Regions from separate parts of the Noviherbaspirillum sp. UKPF54 genome, predicted to be linked through region 2. Evidence: predicted binding sites of a transcription regulator. Region 2 holds the regulator's gene; each other region holds the start of a gene.
The links. Region 2 encodes sigma-54, which starts transcription at its own class of promoters, with help from an activator protein. Its sites were predicted from a motif close to TGGCANGNAANCTGCTTT; they were not measured.

Region 1 (4,307 bases), 840 kb from region 2:
GTCGGAGATTCCGTGGAAGGAAATCGCATTCCCGACGGTCGCCTATACCTTGAAGTTTTTCTTTACCGACCTTGCGCGCATCAGGCGCGAGGGGGGCACCTATGCCCTGCATACGCGCGACGTGCTGACACCGATGCGCCAGTCTGCCGAAGGCTAAGCAGCATCGCGCATGGCCGCGCCCCGCAAAAAACAAAAGAGGATGCACATAAACGCGCATCCTCTTTTTTATCCCGCACTTACCAGCTTGTCTCGCGCTCCGCGGTGGCGCTGATCCTATGAATCGACAGATCGGCGCCGTCGAACTCCTGCTCCGGATCGAGGCGAATACCGACCGTCCTTTTCAACAGCCCGTACACGATCGCGCTCGCGCCGGCCGCAATTGCCACGCCGAGCACGGTACCTACCAATTGCGACATGAACGACACGCCGCCGATTCCACCCAGCGCCTTCTGACCAAAAATACCGGCGGCGATACCGCCCCAGGCGCCGCATAAGCCATGCAGCGGCCACACGCCGAGCACGTCGTCGATCTTCCATTTGTTTTGCGTGAGCGTGAACATCCACACGAAAATGACGCCTGCAACGCCGCCCGTCACAAGCGCGGCAAGCGGGTGCATCAAATCAGAACCGGCACACACCGCCACCAGCCCGGCCAGCGGACCATTGTAGGCAAAGCCCGGATCATTCTTGCCCATCAAGACGGCGACCAGCGTGCCACCAACCATGGCCATGAGCGAGTTGATCGCCACCAGTCCATTCATCTTGTCGAGCGTTTGCGCGCTCATCACATTGAACCCAAACCAGCCGACGGTCAGAATCCACGCGCCGAGCGCGAGAAACGGGATATTCGACGGCGGATGCGCCGCGACGGCGCCATCCTTGGAGTAGCGCCCGCGCCGCGCCCCGAGCAGAAGCACCGCAGGCAGGGCCGCCCAACCACCGACGGCATGCACGACTACCGAACCGGCGAAGTCATGAAACTCCTCCGAGAACATCGCCTTCAGCCAAGCTTGCACGCCAAACTTGTGATTCCATGCGATACCTTCAAAGAAGGGATACACCAACCCTACCAGCATCGCGGTTGCAAACAGTTGTGGATAGAATTTGGCGCGCTCGGCGATGCCGCCTGAAATAATTGCCGGAATTGCCGCAGCGAACGTGAGCAGGAAAAAGAATTTCACTAACTCGAAGCCACTCTTCGCCGCCAGTGCACCAGCATCGGCAAAGAAGTCGATGCCATACGCAATCGTGTAGCCGACAAAAAAATAGGCAATGGTCGAGATGGCAAAATCGACTAAGATTTTGACCAAGGCGTTAACCTGATTTTTCTTGCGAACCGTCCCCAGCTCCAGAAAGGCGAACCCGGCATGCATCGCCAGAATCATTATGGCGCCAAGCAAGATAAATAAGGTATCGGCACCGTTTCGAAATGCGTCCATGCAAAAAATCTCCCTGTTAAAGTGCATGCTGGAATCAACAAGCACCAATAAAGCAATATTTATTCCAATTTAGTGCACAACAGCAAGATATTGATTTCCAAGGAGAAAATTTTGTTTGAAAAATGGGCGCAATGCTTTTATGCACCTGTTTTGTGCATTCCAATGATCTACTTTGGTGAAAAGAATGATTCCTTGGCTTGAGGCGAGCACTCCCTTTCCAGACGTATCATCCGCGCTAAACGAAGAAGACGGGGCGCCAGGGCTACTCGCCGCCGGCGGCGACCTTTCCCCTAAGCGATTACTGGAGGCCTATCGCCGGGGAATCTTCCCCTGGTACTCGGAAGGACAGCCTATCTTATGGTGGAGTACCGATCCGCGCATGGTGCTCTTTACCGAGCGGTTTGTGATTTCGCACAGCCTCCGGAAGACCTTGAAAAAGGTGCACAAGAGCATGCATTCGGATCGGCGCTGGCAAATCCGCTTTGATACGGCATTCGAACAAGTGATGCTAGCCTGCGCCGCACCGCGGAAAGAAGGTGCAGGCACCTGGATTTCGGAAGACATTATTCGCGGCTACAGCGCATTGCATCGTCAAGGATATGCCCATTCCTCTGAACTGTGGCTCGACAACCAGTTGGTCGGCGGCGCTTACGGTGTGTCCATTGGGCGCATGTTTTATGGCGAATCAATGTTTGCGCGTATCCCGGATGCATCAAAAGTCGCCCTCGCCTATCTGGTCCATTTTCTAAAGGGGCAAGGTGTGTCGATGATCGATTGCCAACAAGAGACATCGCATCTGGCGTCGCTTGGGGCAGCCCCCTTCCAAGGAAAGAATTTATCCGATTGCTGCGCGAAGCAATCGCGCAACCGCAGATACACGCTTGGCATCCGCTCGACATATTCTAGGCATACGCAAAAAACACTTCTGCCGATCACGCCATACGGTGTAAATTAACAGAGTCGGAATCGTAGCTAGGTATGCCGCATGACGCATCTTAAAGATCTGCCTTTCGCCACCCTGCAGTTTTACGCGACCGCGCCATATCCGTGCAGTTATCTCGAAGGACGCCAAGCGCGTTCACAAGTCGCGACGCCCTCTCACCTGATTAACGCCGATGTTTATTCGGAACTGGTCAAGAATGGCTTCCGCCGCAGCGGCATCTTTACCTATCGGCCGTTGTGCGACGGCTGCCAGGCATGCATTCCGGTGCGCGTGAAAGCCGGCGCATTCCACCCCAATCGCAGCCAGCGCCGCGCCTGGAGCAAGCATGAGGGGTTGACCACGTGGATCACGACGCTGGCGTACGTGCCGGAGCATTACGATTTGTATCTGCGCTATCAGTCAGTGCGGCACGCTGGCGGCGGCATGGACCATGACAGCCGCGACCAGTACGCGCAGTTCTTATTGCAGAGCAAGGTCAACACACGCCTGGTCGAGTTCCGGGACAACGACGGCACCCTGCGCATGGTAAGCATCATTGATATCCTGAACGACGGCCTGTCCTCCGTCTACACCTTCTACGACCCCGATATCGAGGGCGCGTCCTTGGGTACCTACAACATCCTTTGGCAAATCGAGCAAGCCCGGCGGCTTAACATGCCACACGTCTATCTTGGCTATTGGATCAGGCACAGCCGGAAAATGGCGTACAAGATCAATTTCAAACCGCTTGAAGCACTCCGGCATGGCACGTGGGAGGCATGGCAGCCGGAGTGACACCTGTCACCACCATCTATTGATAAAGCGCAATAGTAAAATAGCGGTTTTGCCGCTCGCAGGCATCGCCTACCTATTTGCCCCATGTCCGACAAATTCCTGTACGCACTCACCCGTCCCCTCCTGTTCTCGCTCGACCCGGAAGCCGCCCACAACATCGCGCTGCCTGCACTAAAGCGCGCCGCAGCCTGTGGCCTGACCAAACTCATCGCGCGCCCCCTGCCCGACCCGCGCACGGTGATGGGCATTACCTTTCCCAATCCTGTCGGCTTGGCCGCCGGCCTGGACAAGGATGGCGCCTACATCGACGGCCTTGCAGCACTCGGATTCGGCTTCATCGAAGTCGGCACAGTTACGCCGCGCGCGCAGCCTGGCAATCCGCAGCCACGCATTTTCCGCCTTCCGCAGGCAAATGCGGTCATTAACCGCATGGGCTTCAACAACGGCGGTGTAGATGCCTTTGTCACCAATGTCCAGTCGTCGAAGTTTTATCAGAACAAAGAAGGTGTGCTCGGCCTAAACATCGGCAAAAATGCCGATACGCCAATCGAACGCGCGGCGGACGACTATCTGCATTGCCTGGAGAAGGTATATCCCTACGCAAGCTACGTGACGGTCAACATCTCCTCGCCGAATACCAAGAACCTGCGCCAGCTTCAGGGCGGCTCGGAACTGGACGCGCTGCTGTCCAAATTGAAGGATGCGCAACTCCGCTTGGCCGACCAGCATATGCGCTATGTGCCAATTGCATTGAAGATCGCTCCCGACATCGATGGCGATCAAGTCAAGTCCATCGCGTCCGCGCTCATGCGCCACAAGATGGATGCGGTCATCGCGACCAACACGACCATCACGCGCGACGCAGTAAAAGGGTTGCCGCACGCCGAAGAAACTGGCGGACTTTCGGGCGCGCCGGTATTCGAACTGTCCAATACCGTCATTCGCGCATTGAACGCCGAGCTGAAAGGCGCACTACCAATCATTGGCGTCGGCGGCATTCTCTCGGGAAAAGATGCGCAGGCGAAGATCGATGCCGGCGCCTCCATGGTGCAGTTGTACACCGGTCTGATTTACCGCGGCCCCGCATTGGTCAAGGAATGTGCGGCGGCATTACGCAAAGCTCGTTAAGGCAGAAAAAATAAAAAAAGCCC
Region 2 (4,307 bases):
GTTTTTTGCGCGAACGGATCGACATCGCTTGCCAGCGAGGCGGCAATCGACACGACGTCGTCGTGTGCGAAATGGCGATCGATCAGCGCGCGTTGCTCAGCCAGCATACTGGTCGCCGGAACGACCGTGTCAGCCTGCATGGCAAACGAGCGGATCGTCGCGCGAACGTCGTCGCCGTTATCGGATGCGATCAGCTCCAGCAGGGCGGGCAGGCGGGCGGATGGCACATAGACATCCGCCAGGCCGGCGTACAGCGCATCGGCGGCACCAATGATTTCACCGGTGACGCCGAGATAGGCGCCAATCTGCCCTGGTGCACGCGACAGAAAGAAGCTGCCGCCCACATCGGGGAACAGGCCGATATTCACTTCCGGCATCGCCATCTTGGTACGCTCGGTTACCACGCGCAGGCGGTTGCCCGGGCCGGCCTGCGAGATTCCCATGCCGCCGCCCATCACGATGCCGTCCATGATGGCGATATACGGTTTTGGATAGTGGTGGATCAGGTGGTTGAGCGCATATTCTTCCGTGAAAAAATCTTCCAGCAGGGCGCTGCCGCCCTGCGGCGTTCTGGTGCCGGCGTCATGAAAGAAGCGGATGTCGCCGCCGGCGCAAAATGCACGCTCGCTCGTGCTGCGGATGACGACAGCACGCACCTCGGGGTCGCTGCGCCACCCCAGCAGGGTGGCGGTCAGCGCGCGCACCATTTGCAGCGACAATGAATTGAGCGCCTTGGGGCGGTCGAGCGTCAGAAAGCCGGTGCGATTCTGGATGCTGGTCTGGATATGGTCGGACATGGAAGCGGAAGGAGGTCGACGGGAAAGCGGTATTTTATCGGGATCGGCGGGGGCGGGACTGTCGTCGGAAGGACAGTGGCTGCAATAAAAAAGGACGCATCGCTGCGTCCTTTCTGTCGCCGGTCTGGCCGGCCTTGCCGCCGTGTCAGGCGGCGCTTTGGGTTTCCGGAATGCGCTTGATCGCTTCGTGCTGGTGATCCTGGATCTTGTCCTTGTGCTTCAAGACTTGACGGTCCAGCTTGTCGGTCATCAGGTCGATGGCGGCGTACAGGTCCTCGTGGATGCTCTCGACGTGGATGACGTTTCCGCGCATGTGCAAGTTGATTTCGGCCTTTTGGCGCCGTTCTTTTTCCGATAGCTTCTGGACTGACAGGATGACCGTGACATCAATGACATTATCGAAATGACGTCTGATGCGTTCCAGTTTGGTTTGTACGTAGTCGCGGATGGGTTGCGTCAGTTCGAGATGATGTCCACTGATTTTCAGATTCATACAGCGCTCCTATGGATGGTGTCGCCGGAGGTTCGCAACGTGCCCCGTTCGATCGTCGCGTAGACGTGAGGGCTACGCAGGAACACGGCAACAGAAACAACACTCACTACACGATGACTACAAGGATTTGCGCAGATTGACTGGAGGGATTTTCAGAGCTTCGCGGTACTTCGCGACTGTGCGACGCGCAACGACCATGCCCTGTTCACCCAACATATCCGCTATTTTGCTATCAGAGAATGGGTTCTTGGGGTCTTCAGCTCCTATCAATTGTTTGATCAGTGCCCGTATCGCGGTCGACGAAGCTTCGCCCCCGGCTTCGGTCGCGACGTGGCTACCGAAGAAGTACTTCAACTCAAACATGCCATGCGGGGTCAGCATATATTTTTGAGTTGTTACACGTGAGATAGTACTTTCGTGTAAACCCAGTGTATCAGCTATTTCACGCAAGACAAGGGGGCGCATCGCGACTGCGCCATGCGAGAAGAAATTTCTTTGCCGATCAACAATCGCTTGTGCAACGCGCAAGATCGTGTCGAAGCGCTGCCGCATGTTCTTGATCAGCCACTTGGCTTCCTGCAGCTGCGCGGTCAGTGAACCCTCACCCTTGCTCTGCTTGAGGATATTCGCGTACAGCGCATTGACGCGCAGGCGGGGCATGACATCGTGATTGAGCATCACTTGCCAGCCGTTCTTTGCTTTTTTGACAATTACATCCGGCACGACATAGTCCGATGCATCGGACGCGAACATGGCGCCGGGATGCGGATTGCAGCGGCGGATCACCGCATGCGCTTCACGCAAGTCTTCGTCGTCGCAATCGAGCGCCTTCTTGAGCTTGTTGAAGTCGCGTTGCGCAAACAGCGCGAGATGGTTTTCGACTATCTCCAGCGCTCTCCTGCGCGTCACCAGCGGCACTTTCGGAAAGCGTGCGATCTGGATCGCCAGGCACTCGGACGCATTGCGCGCCCCGACGCCGGCCGGTTCGAAGCTTTGCACCAGCTTCAGTGCGACCTGCAGCTCTTCCAGTTCGATTTCCAGCTCGGCCGGCAGGCGAGCATGGATTTCCTCCAGCGGCTCTTCCAGGTAGCCGTTGTCGTCCAGCGCGTCGATGATCAGTTCGACCAGTGCGCGGTCGCGCTGGCTGTGCACGGTCACGCGCATCTGTTCCAGCAGGTGTTCGCGCAGGGTGGTTTCGTGCGCTTCCAGCTGCGGGCGCGCATCGTCGTCCTCCGGCGCCTTCGAGGTGCGCGCAACGTCGTCGAAGCTCCATTCGCCCTCGGCCGACGACGCTGCTTCACCGCCTTCGGGCGGGCTATCGAATCCGCCTTCGCCTTCGTCCGAGGCCGCCGGCGCGCTCGCTTCCGGTGCCGCGGTGTCGGCGCTGCCGTTGCCGGGCGTGATGGCGCCGTCGGCCAGCAGGCGCACCGAATGATCGAGCGGGTCGTCGACCCGTTCCAGCATCGGATTGTCGGACAGGATCTGCTCCAGCTCCTGATGCAGCTCGAGCGTGGATAGCTGCAGTAACCGGATCGATTGCTGCAACTGCGGCGTGAGCGCCAGATGTTGCGAGACGCGAAGTTGGAGAGTCTGTTTCATACCTGTTTGGTTGCTTCCTCACATCCGGAAGTGTTCGCCCAAATACACGCGGCGCACCGACTCGTTGGCAATGATGTCGTCGGGGCGGCCGCTGGCTAAAACCGCGCCTTGGTTAATGATGTATGCCCTGTCGCAGATGCCGAGCGTTTCGCGCACGTTGTGGTCGGTGATCAGCACACCGATGCCGCGCTCCTTCAGGAAGCGCACGATGCGCTGGATCTCGATCACGGCGATCGGATCGACACCCGCGAACGGTTCGTCCAGCAGCACGAAGCGCGGGCTGGTGGCCAGCGCGCGTGCGATTTCCACCCGTCGGCGTTCGCCGCCCGACAGCGACAACGCCTGGTTGTCGCGCAACTTCTCGATCTGCAGTTCGGCCAAGAGAGTATTCAGGCGCTTTTCGATGGTCGCGCGCGGCAGCGGCTTGTCGTTCTCACGCTGCAATTCCAGCACTGCCCGGATATTGTCCGCCACCGTCAGCTTGCGGAACACCGAGGCTTCCTGCGGCAGGTACGACAGGCCGAGCATGGCGCGCCGATGAATCGGCAGGCGCGAAATCGCCGAGCCGTTCAGATCGATTTCGCCCGCGTCCGAAGGCACGAGCCCGACGATCATGTAAAACGATGTGGTCTTGCCGGCGCCATTGGGACCGAGCAGGCCGACCACTTCGCCGCTGGCGACGTCAAGCGAGACGTCACGCACGACCTGGCGCGTGCCGTAGCTCTTTTGCAAACCGCGTACAACCAAGGTGCTCGTCATGTCATTTGCCCTGCGATTCGGTGCGCGGCTGGATGACGGCCTTGATGCGTCCGCCGCCCGGCTTGCTTTCTCCGGTCGGCGTATTGTTCACCGTGTAAAACTCGGCGCGGCTGTCATACGAAATGAATTCGCCCTCGACTTCGTCGGTCGGCCTGGTGCCCTCCAGCCGCCGCAGTTTCGCCTTCGAGAACAGCCGGACCATTTCGGACTTGCCGTCGTATTCGATGCGTTCGGCCTGTCCTTCCACCCACTGATTGTCGTTGCCATCGCGCTTCTGACGGAAGGTGGCAAGCCCGCCGGCGGGCGCGAGCAAGGTGGCATGCTGATAGCCGGCCGGATCCTGCGTCACGATCAGCTTGTACGCTTTCATGATCAGGGTGCCGCGCGTGAGGATGACGTTGCCGGTAAATGTGTTGACCTGTTTCACATCGTCATACAACATCTGATCGGCTTCGACATTGGTCGGCTTGTCGGAATCGGCCTTCTCGGCATGCGCGCTGTATGCAATGGCAGTACTGAGCATGAATAGCAGCAAGAAGAAACGTGTCATGAAAACTCTCGAGTGAATCAAGTTATACCTGAATTAGTGCGCCGGGGCTTGATACGTGCCATGGACATTGCTCGCCAGTCTGAACTCGCGCGTCGCATTATTGGCAAAC
Region 3 (4,307 bases), 1.2 Mb from region 2:
CGATGCTCAAGTATGCGCAGACGCGCGACAATGAAGAGTGGTCGCAGATCGCGGCTGCCGAATTCATGGCGTCGAGCGCCTACGACCGGCACTTGCGGCGCCTGCGCACGGCGCTGCGGCGGCAGCGCGCGCGCATGGCGCAGGCCATCGCAGCCTATTTCCCGCTCGGTACGCGGTTGACCATGCCCGACGGCGGCATGACGCTATGGCTGGAGTTGCCGCACAAGCTGCCGGCGGCGCAGGTATTTGATGCGGCGCTCGCGCAAGGTATCCTGGTGGCGCCCGGTTTGATGTTTTCGAACTCGAATCGCTTCGACCATTTCCTGCGGATCAATTGCGGCTTGCCGTATTCCGACGACGTCGACCGTGCGATACGCTACCTGGGGCGCGTCGTGGCCGATCTGTCGATACGGGCCGCAAAGGCGGCATAACCACCGAGAACCGCCGGCGTCATTGCTCCCGCAGCGCGCGCCGATATTGAATCGCTTCCGCCACATGGGGCTGCATCACGCCATCAGCTCCCGCCAGATCGGCGATCGTGCGCGCCACCTTCAGGACCCGATGATAGGCGCGCGCCGACCAGTCCAGCCGCAGCATCGCCGTGCGCAGCAATTGTTCGCCCTGGGCGTCCGGCTTGCAGTGCGCATCGATTTCGGCGGTACTTAGCGCGTGATTGCCCTTGCCCTGGCGCCGCAGCTGCCGCTCGAACGCCTGTTCCACGCGCGCGGCGATCGCGGCCGACGGCTCGCCGTCGGCCTGTTTCAGCAGCTCGTCATGCGGCAAGGCGCCGACCTGGATTTGCAGGTCGATCCGGTCCAGCAGCGGCCCCGAGATCTTGCCCTGATAACGCGCGACCGCATCCGGCGTGCAGCGGCACTTGCCGGAGGCGTGCCCGAGATAGCCGCAGGGGCAGGGATTCATCGCCGCCACCAGCTGGAAGCGCGCCGGGAAGTCGGACTGGCGGGCGGCGCGCGAAATCGTGATCTGGCCCGATTCGAGCGGCTCGCGCAGCACTTCCAGCACGCGCCGGTCGAATTCGGGCAATTCGTCCAAAAATAATACGCCGCGATGCGCCAGCGAGATTTCTCCCGGGCGCGGCGTGCCGCCGCCGCCCACCAGCGCCACGCCGGAAGCGGTGTGGTGCGGTGCGCGATACGGACGCGCTTTCCAGCGCGCGGTCGAAAAGCCGCCGGACAGCGATTGCACGGCTGCCGACTCCAGCGCCTCATCATCCGTCATGGAGGGCAGGATGCCGGGAAAGCGCGCGGCCAGCATCGATTTGCCGGTGCCGGGCGGCCCGACGAGCAGGATGCTGTGGCCGCCGCCGGCGGCCACCTCCAGCGCGCGTTTGGCATGCGACTGGCCCTTGACGTCGGCGAAGTCCGGATAGTCGGGCCGCGCCACTGCGGCTTGCGCGCGATGCCTGGACAGCCTGGCATCGCCATCGGCGGCGGCGAAATGCGCGCAGACCTGCAGCAATGAATCGGCCGGAAAGACTGTCGCGTCGCCGACCAGCGCCGCTTCGTCCGCGTTGGCGCGCGGCAGGATGAAGGCGCGCTGCCGGCCCGATGCGCCGCCGGCGCGATGCATCGCGTACGTCATCGCCAGCGCGCCGCGGATCGGGCGCAATTCGCCCGACAGCGACAGCTCGCCGGCGAATTCGTACTTGTCCAGTTCGTCGCCCGGCATCTGGCCGGAGGCGGCGAGGATGCCGAGCGCGATCGGCAAATCGAAGCGGCCCGATTCCTTCGGCAGGTCGGCTGGAGCCAGGTTGACGGTGATGCGCCGCGCCGGGAATTCGAAGCGCGCGTTCTGCAAGGCGGCGCGCACGCGGTCTTTGGATTCCTTGACCTCGGTTTCCGGCAGGCCGACGATCGTAAAAGACGGCAATCCGTTTGCCAGATGCACCTCGACCGTGACTTCCGGCGCGTGCATGCCGGCCAGCGCGCGGCTTTTCAGGACCGCCAGGCTCATTACTTGTTTTTCAGCTGCGCTTCCAGCTCGGCAACGCGTTTTTCCAGTTCATCCAGCTTGGCGCGGGTCTTCGCCAGCACCTGGTTCTGAATGTCGAATTCCTCGCGCGTGACCAGGTCCAGCCGGGAAAAACCCTGGGTCAGCATGGCCTTCACATTCTTTTCGATGTCTTTGGCGGGCGAGTTCTCCAGTGCCTGATTGATCTTTGCCTGGAGGTCATTAAAGAAGTTGTTTGCGTTCATGGTGAATCCAAATGTGAATGTATCGCACGTCCGTGGTGCGCATTGCGATGGTGCGCCTCAAGATGGTGCGGGTTTTCCGGTGCGCTGTTTTAAATGAGGGCGTGCCCGCCCTGAAAGGGGCGTTTAAATAAAAAAATGATAACGCATACCCTGAGGAAAAGGGTGGCATGGGTCCTGCTAATAGCCCTGCGAGCCGTATTAGAACCCATTTTTTGTTCCAACACCGCGAAAAGGGATATGCCATGAAAAAAATGATTCTCGCCACCGCAGCAATGGCCGCCTTTGCAGGCAGTTACGCTCAGGCAGAAGATCAAAAGCCGGAACATGAAGTCAGCTTCAACGCTTCCATTGTCAGCGACTATCGTTATCGCGGCATCTCGCAGTCGCGCCTGGATCCGGCGTTGCAGGGCGGGGCCGACTACACGCACAACCCGACCGGATTGTATGCCGGCACATGGCTTTCGACCATTAAATGGATCAAGGATGCCGGCGGCGACGGCAATATCGAGTGGGATATCTATGGCGGCAAGCGCGGTGAAATCACCAAGGATGTCGCATACGACGTCGGCGTGCTGACTTATGTCTATCCGTCCAATGGCCTCAATCCGAGCGCCAACACCACCGAAATCTACGGCCAACTCGGTTACGGGCCTGGCTATGTCAAGTACTCGCATTCCGTGACCAACCTGTTTGGCTTTGCCGACAGCAAGAACAGCGGCTATCTGGACATCGGCGCCAATGTCGAAGTGATGCAAGGCCTGACCCTGAATTTGCATGCCGGCCGCCAGCGCGTGCGCGGCCCTTCCAGTGCCGCCAGCTACAACGACTGGAAGGTCGGCCTTACCAAGGACTTCGGCGTGGTTACCGGCAGCGTGGCGCTGATCGGCACCACCCTGACCGTTCCCGGACCGGATGGCGAAAACCTGGGCAAGAACGGCCTGGTTGTCTCCGTCGGCAAGACTTTCTAGAGCGAGGCCATCATGAAACTGATCACTGCGATCATCAAACCATTCAAGCTCGATGAAGTGCGCGAAGCGCTGTCCACGATCGGCGTGCAGGGTATCACCGTGACCGAGGTCAAGGGCTTCGGCCGCCAGAAGGGCCATACCGAGCTGTACCGCGGCGCGGAATACGTGGTCGATTTCCTGCCCAAGACCAAGATCGAAGCCGCGGTCGACGACGCCATCCTCGACCGTGCGATCGAAGCGATCGAGTCGTCCGCCCGCACCGGCAAGATCGGCGACGGCAAGATTTTTGTCTACGACCTGCAGCAAGTCGTGCGTATCCGTACCGGCGAAACCGGCAAAGAAGCCCTCTAAGGAGAATGACATGATGAGACGATTGGCAAGCTTCCTGGCCGCCGGCGCCCTGCTGTTCGCAGTCGGCGTTTCGCTGCCCGCTGCCGCCGCCGATGCGCCGGCGGCATCCGCAGCCGCATCCGTTGACGCGCCTGCCGCCGCAGCAGCGCCTGCAGCCAGCAATGCGGCTCCCGCGGCCGCCGCGCCGGCAGCCGCTCCGGCGCCGACGCCCAACAAGGGCGATACCGCCTGGATGATGGTGGCGACCCTGCTCGTGATCCTGATGACGATCCCGGGCCTGGCATTGTTCTACGGCGGCCTGGTGCGGTCGAAGAACATGTTGTCGATCCTGATGCAGGTGTTCATGATCTTTGCCCTGATCATCGTGCTGTGGTGTATCTACGGCTATTCGCTGGCCTTTACCGAGGGCGGCGCATTCATCGGCAAATTCGATCGCCTGTTCCTGAACGGTATCTGGGATCCTGCCAAGGGGGCGTTCGCTACCGCCGCGACCTTCAGCAAAGGCGTGGTGATTCCGGAGTTCGTGTTCGTGGCGTTCCAGGCGACCTTTGCGGCGATTACCTGCGCCCTGATCATCGGTGCCTTCGCCGAGCGCGCCAAGTTCTCCGCCGTGCTGCTGTTCGTGGTGCTGTGGTTCACCTTCTCCTATCTGCCTATCGCGCACATGGTCTGGTTCTGGCCGGGTCCGGACGCGATTACAGACGCGGCGACGCTGGCGTCGGCCACCGAGAAGGCCGGCTGGCTGTGGCAGAAGGGCGCGCTCGATTTCGCG
Region 4 (4,307 bases), 2.1 Mb from region 2:
GCATCGAGGATAAGCACCGCCGACGAAAGCAGGTCGAGGCCGTCGAGCGAGGTAACGGATGTCTTCAAGATGATCCCGAATAAAAATAAAGGCCGCATCACGCGGCCTTCATGCAAGCGTCATACCTGCCCTATTTTAAGTTACCGATCTCGCGCCTCAACGCTTCGATATTCTTTTCGGTGCGGCCGATGTCTTCCTTCATCGCCCCGACGCGTTCCTGGTATTTTGCATAGTTGCGCTCGTCGCCGCGTCGCTCGGGCTCCCCGTTGTTGAATTCCTTCTTCAGGTTCGCCAGCTTCTGCTCTTCGCTTTTCATCTCGTCGAGCAGGATTTGCTTGCGGTCGTTATCGCGCGCCTTTTGCGTGTCGCCGTCCACCTTCGGGAAATCGGACGGCGAACTCGCCGCCGCCCTGGCGGGCGGATTCTGGGCCGCCGTCCGCTTGGGCGGCGCCGGAATCATCGTAATCCCGGGCAGGTCGACCTTCTTGCACCCCTTGGTCAATCCGGTGTTCTTGTATTCCTTCTTGCCATGCTCGTCCACGCATAGATACACCTCATTCTGAGCATGCGCATAGCCTGCGGCGGCACCGAGCAGGAGCAACCCCACTAATTGCTTTTTCATAATCTTTCTTTTTGGAAACACCAGAAGCGCCTATTAGTTTAGGATAAGAATCAAGACGATACAAACACATGCCACGGCGATGTTTCAACTCGTTACAAATAAAAAAGCGGGGAAAACCGCAGTTTTCCCCGCTTTCATCGCCAGCCGGCGAATGCGTCTTACAGCGAGTAGTACATGTCGAACTCGATCGGGTGCGTCGTCATGCGGAAGCGCTGCACTTCCTGCATCTTCAGCTCGATGTAAGCGTCGATCATGGTGTCGCTGAACACGCCGCCGCGGGTCAGGAACTCGCGGTCCTTGTCCAGGTACTCGAGCGCCTGATCCAGCGAGGAGCATACGGTCGGGATCTTCGCATCTTCTTCCGGCGGCAGGTGATACAGGTCTTTCGACGCTGCCTCGCCCGGATGGATCTTGTTCTGCACGCCGTCCAGACCGGCCATCAGCAGAGCCGAGAAGCACAGGTACGGGTTGGCCAGCGGATCCGGGAAGCGCGCTTCGACGCGGCGGCCCTTCGGATTGGCGACGTGCGGAATGCGGATCGAAGCGGAACGGTTCTTGGCGGAATAAGCCAGCTTCACCGGCGCTTCGAAGCCCGGCACCAGGCGCTTGTACGAGTTGGTGCCTGGATTGGTGATCGCGTTCAGCGCACGTGCATGCTTGATGATGCCGCCGATGTAGTACAGCGCGAACTCGGACAGGCCGGCATAGCCGTCGCCTGCGAACAGGTTCTTGCCATCCTTCCAGACAGACTGGTGCACGTGCATACCCGAACCGTTATCGCCGACCAGCGGCTTCGGCATGAAGGTCGCGGTCTTGCCATAGGTGTGGGCAACGTTCCAGATCACATACTTCAGGTTCTGGGTCCAGTCGGCGCGTTGCACCAGCGTGGAGAACTTGGTGCCGAGCTCGTTCTGGCCGGCGCCTGCCACTTCGTGGTGATGCACCTCAACCGGAATGCCCATCGCTTCGAGGATCAGGGACATTTCCGAACGCATGTCCTGGAAGCTGTCAACCGGCGGAACCGGGAAGTAGCCGCCCTTGATGGTCGGACGGTGGCCGGTATTGCCGCCTTCGAGTTCCTTGCCGGTGCTCCAGGATGCTTCTTCCGAGCCGATCTTGACGAAGCAGCCGGACATGTCGATCTTCCAGCGCACGTTGTCGAAGATGAAGAATTCGGGTTCCGGGCCGAAGTAGGCGGTGTCGCCCAGGCCGGAAGACTTCAGGTAGGCTTCGGCGCGCTTGGCGATCGAGCGCGGGTCGCGGTCGTAGCCCTTGCCGTCGGACGGTTCGATCACGTCGCACTGCATGAACAGCGTGGTCTCTTCCATGAACGGATCGATGTTGGCGGTATTCGGGTCCGGCATCAGAATCATGTCGGAAGCCTCGATCCCCTTCCAGCCAGCGATCGAGGAACCGTCGAAGGCATGGCCAGACTCAAACTTGTCCATATCGAAGTGAGAAGCCGGAACAGTTACGTGCTGTTCCTTGCCTCGGGTGTCGGTAAAACGGAAATCAACGAATTTGACTTCGTTCTCTTTCGACATCTTCAAGACATCTGCGGCCGTCATTGCCATGCGAATCTCCTAAATGAGCAAAGTGGTATGGGTTTTATTGAATCGGTTGTGAGTCCGCTCGGTATCCCGTCAGCGTATCGGACGCCAAGGGCAGAAGTGCAGCCTAAACTCAGCCGGAGATGATAGCAGATTCCATGCCACCATCTTCTAAAAAAGCAAGTCTTGCCCAATGTCATAAAACGCACAAATTATTAGAAATAATGAGCAAATGAAATACTTTTGCCTGAAAATCCGCCCCTCGAGAAACACCAATTTGGTGCAAAAATTAGTGTTAGCACTATGTTGGTGCATTTTTGCAGCAAAGATGTGTTTTTGCACCAATCTAGGGATGTCTGACAGGCCTTCCGAATCAATATAATCTAAAAGATAAAATACAGAAGACTTCACTTGATGCAGGCTGCCATGACCAATCAGATTCTTTCAACGGCCCGGCAACGCGGGCAAGAGCGCCAGCTGTCCTATGCGGGCGCGGTCACGCCGCAGGAGGCCTATACCCTTCTGCGGCAAGACCCGACCGCCAAGCTGGTGGACGTGCGCACCAACGCCGAACGCGACTGGGTCGGGCGTGTTGCCATCCCCGATCCCCAGCACGCCGCCGTGCAATGGAACCTCTACCCGGCAGGTACGCCGAATCCCGAATTCCTGAAGCAACTGGAGCAGGTGGCGGGCAAAGACGACGTGCTGCTGTTCCTATGCCGCTCGGGCGTGCGCTCGCGGCATGCGGCAAAGCTGGCGACCGAACATGGCTACGCCAACTGCTTCGACATTCTCGAGGGGTTTGAAGGCGACAAGGACGCCGACGGCCATCGCAAAACCGTCGGCGGCTGGTGCAAAGCCGGCCTGCCGTGGCTGGGGGCCTGAGCGTCACTGCTCCGCGCGCATCAGGCCGGTCACGCGCCGCCGCACGAAATTGATATGGCTGCGCAGCCCGTACAGCTCGTCCGCAAACGACAGCGGGATCGAGATCCGGTTGACCCGGTCCTCGATGTCGTTCAGGCGCTTGAGCTGCGCCGGATACACGTCCGCCTGGCGCTCGCGCGGCACGTCCTCGATCGCCTGCTCGACCGCGCGCAACTGACCATACCAGCGATAGACGCGCGAACGCACTTTCCATACATAGAGCGGCGGGATAATGCGCGACAGAGGCAGGATCAGCGCGCCAAGCGCGACCACGACCACCCACATGCGCTCGAAGAAATTGGCAAGCCAGAACGGCAGATAGCGCCGCAATAGCGGCGGCCCTTCCTTGTAGAACCGCTGCGCCGCGCGCGAAACCGGAATTTCGGTGTAGCTGGCGGTCGGAAAATCGCCTTTTCGATGGAACCAGCCGGCGCCGCCATGGATGTCGACCGCTGCCTGCACGAACAGGTCGACGACGGCCGGGTGCAAGTCCGCGCGCGCCACCAGGGTAGCCGTCGGCGCGATCAGATGATAATCCTTGCGCGGCAGGTCGCGGCCGAGGTCGACGATCCCGCGCGGCAGCACCACATGCGACAGGAACGGAAAGCGCCGGGTATAGGCTTCCGCCAGCGCAAAGTCGAACAGCTTGATGCCGGGTGTTTGCAGCAGCATCTGGATCAGCGGCGCGTCCGGCGCCGAACTGAATACCAGGCCATCGATGCGCCCGGCCAGCAGTTCCACCGTGGCCGGCGTATTCTCCAGCGCCCCGAGCCTGAGCTCGCTCGGCTCGACGCCATTGACCGACAACAGCTTACGAAACAGTGCCGGAACACCACTCCCCTCCGGACCGACGTTGATCCTCATGCCGCGCAACTGGGTCAGCTTCGTGATGCTTTTCGCATCGCGCAGAAACAACCAGACCGGCTCGGTAAACAAGCTGCCCAGTGAAACCAGGCCTTTTTGCTCCGCGTCTTCCAGCTCGGACGATCCACTCTGGACAAAGGCGATATCGACGCCGGACTCCGGATCGTGCAAGCGCGCCAAATTTTCCTGCGAGCCTTGCGACGGCTTCAAGGCGACGTGAACGTGGAAACGCTCCAGCGCGGCGGCGTATTTTTTCCCGAACGCCTCGTAGGCGCTATTTTCCTGCCCGGTCGAGAGCGTCACCTGTGAAGGCGGCGCCGGGTCCACCAGCCAGTATGCCAGCAGAC

Region 1: a site for sigma-54 is predicted at 1,489-1,506, ahead of FAY22_RS03005 (ammonium transporter). Genes of this name have one in related genera too.
Region 3: a site for sigma-54 is predicted at 2,380-2,397, ahead of FAY22_RS15385 (TorF family putative porin). Genes of this name have one in related genera too.
Region 4: a site for sigma-54 is predicted at 2,319-2,336, ahead of glnA (type I glutamate--ammonia ligase). Genes of this name have one in related genera too.

Annotation. Positions count from the first base shown of each region.
Region 1 covers NZ_CP040128.1:640,435-644,741, reverse strand. The annotation lists gene FAY22_RS03010 (NUDIX hydrolase) at 1-157, shown strand, start outside; gene FAY22_RS03005 (ammonium transporter) at 237-1,439, opposite strand; partial or broken gene aat (leucyl/phenylalanyl-tRNA--protein transferase) at 1,624-2,345, shown strand; gene FAY22_RS02995 (arginyltransferase) at 2,425-3,156, shown strand; gene FAY22_RS02990 (quinone-dependent dihydroorotate dehydrogenase) at 3,241-4,284, shown strand.
Region 2 covers NZ_CP040128.1:4,516,799-4,521,105, forward strand. The annotation lists gene FAY22_RS20870 (enoyl-CoA hydratase/isomerase family protein) at 1-797, opposite strand, end outside; gene hpf (ribosome hibernation-promoting factor, HPF/YfiA family) at 943-1,290, opposite strand; gene FAY22_RS20880 (RNA polymerase factor sigma-54) at 1,408-2,889, opposite strand; gene lptB (LPS export ABC transporter ATP-binding protein) at 2,908-3,648, opposite strand; gene lptA (lipopolysaccharide transport periplasmic protein LptA) at 3,650-4,198, opposite strand; gene lptC (LPS export ABC transporter periplasmic protein LptC) at 4,232-4,307, opposite strand, start outside.
Region 3 covers NZ_CP040128.1:3,331,351-3,335,657, reverse strand. The annotation lists gene FAY22_RS15400 (PLP-dependent aminotransferase family protein) at 1-431, shown strand, start outside; gene FAY22_RS15395 (YifB family Mg chelatase-like AAA ATPase) at 451-1,974, opposite strand; gene FAY22_RS15390 (accessory factor UbiK family protein) at 1,974-2,216, opposite strand; gene FAY22_RS15385 (TorF family putative porin) at 2,459-3,184, shown strand; gene FAY22_RS15380 (P-II family nitrogen regulator) at 3,197-3,535, shown strand; gene FAY22_RS15375 (ammonium transporter) at 3,546-4,307, shown strand, end outside.
Region 4 covers NZ_CP040128.1:2,427,229-2,431,535, forward strand. The annotation lists gene glnL (nitrogen regulation protein NR(II)) at 1-68, opposite strand, end outside; gene FAY22_RS11195 (DUF4124 domain-containing protein) at 131-622, opposite strand; gene glnA (type I glutamate--ammonia ligase) at 781-2,196, opposite strand; gene FAY22_RS11205 (rhodanese-like domain-containing protein) at 2,599-3,057, shown strand; gene FAY22_RS11210 (TAXI family TRAP transporter solute-binding subunit) at 3,061-4,307, opposite strand, start outside.